Regions from separate parts of the Caballeronia sp. LZ008 genome, predicted to be linked through region 1. Evidence: predicted binding sites of a transcription regulator. Region 1 holds the regulator's gene; the other holds the start of a gene.
What was found. Region 1 encodes HrcA, which represses chaperone genes, less so after heat shock. Its sites were predicted from a motif close to TTAGCACTCNNNNNNNNNGAGTGCTAA; they were not measured.
Positions count from the first base shown of each region.

Region 2: rpoH (RNA polymerase sigma factor RpoH) is a predicted target of HrcA. The motif match lies at 2,304-2,330, and genes of this name have one in related genera.

Region 1 is NZ_JARUXK010000001.1:371,389-374,801, reverse strand. It holds gene hemH (ferrochelatase) at 1-508, opposite strand, end outside; gene hrcA (heat-inducible transcriptional repressor HrcA) at 632-1,648, opposite strand; gene QCE49_RS01790 (NAD kinase) at 1,835-2,731, shown strand; gene recN (DNA repair protein RecN) at 2,762-3,413, shown strand, end outside.
Region 2 is NZ_JARUXK010000001.1:200,802-204,214, forward strand. It holds gene nagE (N-acetylglucosamine-specific PTS transporter subunit IIBC) at 1-1,172, shown strand, start outside; gene rpoH (RNA polymerase sigma factor RpoH) at 1,304-2,239, opposite strand; gene QCE49_RS01030 (acyloxyacyl hydrolase) at 2,603-3,169, shown strand; gene QCE49_RS01035 (nuclear transport factor 2 family protein) at 3,215-3,413, shown strand, end outside.

The DNA of each region.
Region 1 (3,413 bases):
CCGGCTGATTGCGCACGCGCTTGAGCGCGGCGAACGCGTCATCGAACGCGGTGGCCGTCGTGGACGACGAGTATTGCGGATACATCGGCAACAGGAGAATGCGGTCGGCGCCTTCGAGCTTCAGCTGATTGAGCATCGCGCCGATGCCCGGCGTGCCGTAGCGCATCGCATAGTCGACGATGACGTGATAGTCGTTCGCCGCGAAGAGCCGCCGCAAGCCGTCGACCTGCTTTTCCGTATGCACGCGCAGCGGCGAGCCTTCGGGCATCCACACTTGCGCGTACTTCTTCGCCGATGCGCGCCCGCGAAACGGCAGGATCAGGCCGCGCAGAATGAATTGCCACACGAATGACGGAATTTCGACGACGCGCGGATCGGACAGGAATTGCGCCAGATACTTGCGCACCGCCCGCGGCGTGGGCGCGTCCGGCGTGCCGAGATTGATCAGCAGCACCGCGACGCGATGCGAAGCGCTGGGCTGCGAGGGCAACTCGAGGTCGAAACGCATAAGGGAAGCGAGCCTGAAGATGGTCGTCGGAAAAGTTGAGGACCATTATAGCGGCGCGTTTCCGGACGCATCATTGGCCGAACGGCCTAGTGGCGCGCTCTTTCGCGGCGCGCCAAGATGGCGTCACTGATGACTGAGCGACATCGACAGCAAACGCGCGGTGATATCGACGATCGGAATCACGCGGTTGTACGCCATGCGCGTCGGGCCGATCACGCCGAGCGTGCCGACGATCTTCCCGTTGACCTCGTATGGCGCCGTCACGACGCTCATTTCCTCGATCGGCACGAGATTGCTTTCTCCGCCGATGAAAATCTGCACGCCTTGCGCGTGACTCGATACATCCAGCAATTGCAGGAGGCTCGTCTTTTGGTCGAACAAATCGAAAAGCTTGCGCAGCCGCGCCATGTCGGACGAAAGGTCCGCCACTTCGAGCAGGTTGCGCTCGCCGGAAATCAGCACGGTGTCAGTGGGGTCCGTCTCGGCGGTGCTCGCGACCACGGCCGCCTGCATGAGCGCGGTCATGTCGCCGCGCAACTGGTCGATTTCCTCGCGCAAACGGCGGCGTACTTCGTCGAAGGACAGGCCCGCGAAATGCGCGTTGATGTAATTGGAGGCTTCTACAAGTTGCGAAGGCGAATAGTCGCGTTGCGTGGCCATCATGCGGTTCTGCACGTCGCCTTCGGGCGTCACGATGATGAGCAGAATGCGCTTGTCCGACAGCCGCATGAACTCGATCTGCTTGAACATGTGGCTCCGGCGCGGCGTGAGCACGACGCCCGCGAACGAAGACAGATTGGACAGCACGCTCGCCGCCGCCGCGACGATCTTCTGCGGCTCCTCGCCTTGCAGGCGAGTCTTGACCGCGGTGGTCATGGCCTCGTCTTGCGGTGCTTCTACAGTCAGCATCGTGTCGACGAAGAGCCGGTAGCCGCGCGGCGTGGGAATGCGTCCCGCCGACGTATGCGGGCTCGCGACCAGCCCGAGGTCTTCGAGATCCGACATGACGTTGCGGATGGTCGCGGGGCTCAGTTCGAGGCCGGAATGACGTGATAACGTGCGCGAACCGACCGGCTGACCTTCGGCGATGTAGCGCTCGATCAACGTTTTGAGGAGGGTTTGTGCACGTGGGTCTAGCATGGGGAAATTTTAGCTCAACGTGTCGGATAGCGGCGAGCCGCGCCGGGTGGTCGGCATTCAACGTCCGCTCCATTCTAGCGACAAACGGCGAGCCTGCCCGCGTCATGCCGCACGGTCTCGTCGCGGCGCGCCCGGCGGCCATCGCCCACGGTTCTTTTCGCTCTCTGACTATGGTGTAATGCCGGCATGGAAATTGGCCAATTCAAGACCGTCGCCCTCGTGGGGCGCACCAACACGCCGGGCATCGAGGCGCCGCTGAGATCGCTCGCCGATCTCCTCAGGAGCCAGGGCTTCGAGGTCGTCTTCGAGGCGGGCACCGCGAAGGACGTCGGCGTGACGGAGTTCCCGGCGCTCTCCATCGCGGAGATGGGCGCGCGCGCGGACGTTGCAATCGTGCTCGGCGGCGACGGCACGATGCTCGGCATCGGACGGCAGCTCGCGCCGTATAAAACACCGCTCATCGGCGTGAATCATGGCCGGCTCGGCTTCATCACCGACATTCCGCTCAAGGCGATGCAGGAAATCGTCCCGCAAATGCTCGCCGGCCAGTTCGAGCGCGAGGAACGCAGCCTGCTCGAAGCGCGCATCGTGCGCAACGACAAGCCGATCTACCACGCGCTCGCGTTCAACGACGTCGTGGTGAATCGCAGCGGCTTCTCCGGCATGGCGGAGCTGCGCGTGTCGGTGGACGGCCACTTCATGTACAACCAGCGTTCCGACGGACTGATCGTCGCGACGCCGACCGGCTCGACCGCCTACGCGCTGTCGTCGGCGGGGCCGATCCTGCATCCGCAATTGCAGGGCTTCGTGCTCGTGCCGATCGCGCCGCATTCGCTGTCGAACCGGCCGATCGTGCTGCCCGACGATTCGAAAGTGACCATTCAGATCATCGGCGGTCGCGACGTCAACGTGAACTTCGACATGCAGTCGTTCACCGCCGTCGAACTGAACGACGCGATTGAAGTGCGGCGCTCGAAGCATACGGTGCCGGTGCTGCATCCGGTCGGCTACAGCACGTACGCCACGCTGCGCAAGAAGCTGCACTGGAACGAGCATCCGTCGCAGGATTCGTCCGCTCTCTGATCTGCCAGAACTTCCTTCCCCGAAGCGTCCATGCTCCGTCATCTTTCCATTCGAGATTTCGTCATCGTCGCCACGCTGGATATCGATTTCGATCCAGGCTTCACGGTCTTTTCGGGTGAAACCGGCGCGGGCAAGTCGATCCTCATCGACGCCCTCGCGCTCACGCTCGGCGCGCGCGGCGACGCGAGCGTCGTGCGCGCCGGTCAGGCGCGCGCCGACATCACCGCCGAATTTTCGACGCATCCGCTCGTCGTGCGCTGGCTGGACGAACACGCGCTCACGCAGGACGCCGATTCGGTCATGCTGCGGCGGGTGATCGATTCGGGCGGCCGCTCGCGAGCGTTCATCAATGGCACGCCCGCGACGCTCGCGCAGTTGCGCGAAGTCGGCGAAATGCTCGTCGATATCCACGGCCAGCACGCGCATCAATTGTTGATGCGACCGGACGCGCAACGCGAACTCTTCGACACGCACGCGCAGTTGCTCGACACGGCCGGCGCGGTGAATCGTGCGTGGCGAGCGATGCGCGACGCGCAGCAAGCCGTCGAGACCGCCCAGAATCGCGACCGCGAGCTGCAACTGGAACGCGAGCGTCTCGCGTGGCAACTGAGCGAGTTCGACAAGCTCGCGCCGCAGCCCGGCGAATGGGAAGAAGTGAGCGCGGAGCATCATCGGCTGTCGC
Region 2 (3,413 bases), 170 kb from region 1:
CGCCGCCCGACGGCGGCGCGATCGTGCACGGCGACCTGCATCGCTTCTTCGCGGGCGACAAGACGGCGGGCGGCTTCATGACGGGCTTCTTCCCGGTGATGATGTTCGGTCTCCCGGCCGCGTGCCTCGCGATGTTCCATGAAGCGCCGAAGGAGCGCCGCGCGATCGTCGGCGGCCTGCTGTTCTCCATGGCCCTGACCGCATTCCTGACGGGCGTGACCGAGCCGATCGAATACTCGTTCATGTTCCTGGCTCCGGTGCTCTACGGCATCCACGCAGTGCTGACGGGCCTGTCGCTCGCCATCTGCTCGGCGCTCGGCATCCATCTGGGCTTCACGTTCTCGGCGGGCGCGATCGACTACGTGCTGAACTACGGTCTGTCGCAGCGCGGCTGGCTGGCGCTCGTGGTCGGTGCGGTGTACTTCGTCATCTATTACGGCCTGTTCCGCTTCTTTATCCGCAAGTTCAACATGGCGACACCGGGCCGCGAGCCGGCCACGACCGACGCCGAAACCGACGTGGCCCAAACCGTCGATGGCGGCCTGATTCCGCCCGTGCCCGGCGCGGCAGCAGCCGTGTCGAACACGCGCGCTGCGAAGTACGTCGCGGCGCTCGGCGGCGCATCGAATCTGACGCTCGTCGATGCCTGCACGACGCGTCTGCGTCTGTCGGTCGTGGATTCGGAGAAGGTGTCGGAGCCGCAGTTGAAGAGCATCGGCGCGCGCGGCGTGTTGAAGCGCGGCGCGACCAACGTCCAGGTGATCATCGGGCCGGAAGCCGATCTGATCGCCGATGAAATCCGCAGCGAACTCGAACATTCGTCGACGCGCGGCGCAACGCCCGCATCGTCGACGCCGGCGCAACCGGTCGCGGCAGCGGTGAGCGGCGACCAGACGCCCGGCCCGCTCGATCCGGACCCGTTCCGCTGGCTCGCGGTGTTCGGCGGCGCGACCAACGTGGTATCGCTCGACGCGGTTGCGCAGACGCGCCTGCGCGTGGTCGTGCGCGATCCGTCGTCGGTGGATCGTCAGCGTTTGTCGTCGCTGGATGTGGCGTGGGTGTCGGCGGATACGTTCCACATCGTCGTGGGCGCGGCGGCGCAGCGCTATGCGGCGCAACTGTCCACGCGCTTGTCCGGCAACGGCGGCGGCGCTGCACCGATGCCTGCCTGAAGCGGTAATCGAAGCTCGATAACAAACGGCGCCCGCGGGCGCCGTTTGTGTTTTCAGCGAAGTGCCAAAGAAAAAGCCCGCCGTCTCGTCGACGGCGGGCTTTGCAATTTCTGCAATGGCACAGTCAATTGTTACGCGTAGTCATGCAACGCCGAGCGCATCTTCTTCATCGCGCTCGCCTCGATCTGGCGAATGCGCTCCGCCGAGACGCCGAACTCGTCAGCCAGTTCATGCAGCGTCTTGCCGCCCGAGCCGTCGTCCTGCACGTCGAGCCAGCGCGCCTTGATGATGCGGCGGCTGCGTTCGTCGAGCGATTCGAGTGCATCGGCGAGGCCGTCGCTTTGCAGCCTGTCGTGCTGCCGCGCGGCGATGACGTTAGTCGGCTCGTTGTGCGAGTCGGCCAGATAGGCGATGGGCGCGTACGCTTCCTCGCCATCCTCGACCTGGCCTTCGAGCGCGATATCGCCGCCCGACAAGCGCGTTTCCATCTCCGCGACTTCCTCGCGCTTTACGTTCAGCTCGCTCGCGAGACCTTCGATCTCGTCCGGCGTGAACGCCGAATGGCTGGTCTTGTGGCTGCGCAGATTGAAGAACAGCTTGCGCTGCGCCTTGGTCGTCGCGACCTTCACCATGCGCCAGTTGCGCAGGATGTACTCGTGAATCTCGGCCTTGATCCAGTGCATCGCATACGACACCAGGCGCACGTTTTGCTCTGGGTCGAAGCGCTTCACCGCTTTCATCAGACCGATGTTGCCTTCCTGGATCAGGTCGGCGTGCGGCAAGCCGTAACCGAGATAGTTACGGGCGATCGACACGACGAGGCGCAGGTGCGAAAGCACCAGCTGGCGCGCGGCGTTCAGGTTGCCCTGCTCGCGGAATTCGGTGGCGTACTGTCGTTCCTCCGCCTGCGAAAGCATCGGAATACGGTTCACTGCTTGTATGTATGAATCGATGTTGCCGATCTGGCCGGTCAGCATCGACGACTGTGCGTACGTCAGCGCGCCTGCCGAAGATGCCTTGGCAGGTGCCGAGCTCACAACATTCGGAAGGGTCATCGCATTGGTCACGCTCATAAGCTCCTTATCAACAATTCACGTGCCGCTTAACGACCGCGGCAAGTCAGACACGATATTAGCACTCCAGTCCATCGAGTGCTAAGTGTTAGAGCAGAGGGGAATGTGGGAGTTCCCACAAAAACTATCGAATTTGCGGGTTCAATAGGACGGACTGTTGCGCGAGCAGCGGAAGAAACTACCGGAGGCTGAAACGTTTTCGCATGATTTACCTTACTTGCCCACTGTCGCGATCAGAAATTCTACGAACGGGGGCGCGCTGATGCGATTTCTGCAAATGTTTTAAAACGTCACTAGAATCGCCAAGCGACAGCAATTTACGAAACACACCCGCTATCCGAGCAAATTGGGGTGCAAATGCATAAAAACAAGAGTTCGTGGCCCCGCCCGCTAGTGCGCGTGGCGGTTTGTACTGCATTGGGTCTCGCGTCGGCGGCGGCTCATGCCGACCGATTCGGTGTCCAGATCGCCGGCGGCGTCGCCGACCACGACATCAAGAAGGCCGATCTCGGCCTGTCCTGGGATCCGGGCCTCACCTGGTGGGAGATCGGCGGTTTTCACTTCACGCTCATCGGCGAAGGTCACGTGTCCTACTGGCACACGACCGAGGACAACGCCGTGCATCCGAACATATGGGAATTCGGCATTACGCCAGTGCTGCGCTTCGTGAAGAGCTCGGGCTACTTCCGGCCGTTCATCGAGGCGGGCGTCGGCGTGCGGCTGCTCTCGCACACGCGCATCACCGAGGATTTCAGCGTCGGGTCGGCGTTCCAGTTCGCGGACATGGTGGGCGTCGGCATGATCTTCGGGTCGAAGCAGAGCTATCAAGCGGGATTTCGCTTTCAGCATCTGTCGAACGGCGGTATCAAAGAGCCGAATCCTGGTATAAATTTCAGCCAGCTATATCTGCAATACAACTTCTGACGAGGCGCCGGCGCATCGGTTCCTCGACACAAGGGGAATCGACAGATGCCGGCAAAAACCATTGAGGCCATCCGCGGCCTCGAGCGCGATCGCTTCCGTGCCATGGTCGAGGGCGACGGCCCGGCGCTGGACGCGCTGCTGGCCGAGAACGTCAGCTACGTCCACACGAACGGCAAGCGGGAGACGAAGCGCCAGTTCATCGACGCGATCACCGCGGGCCGCCGCCGCTATCGGCAGATCGAAA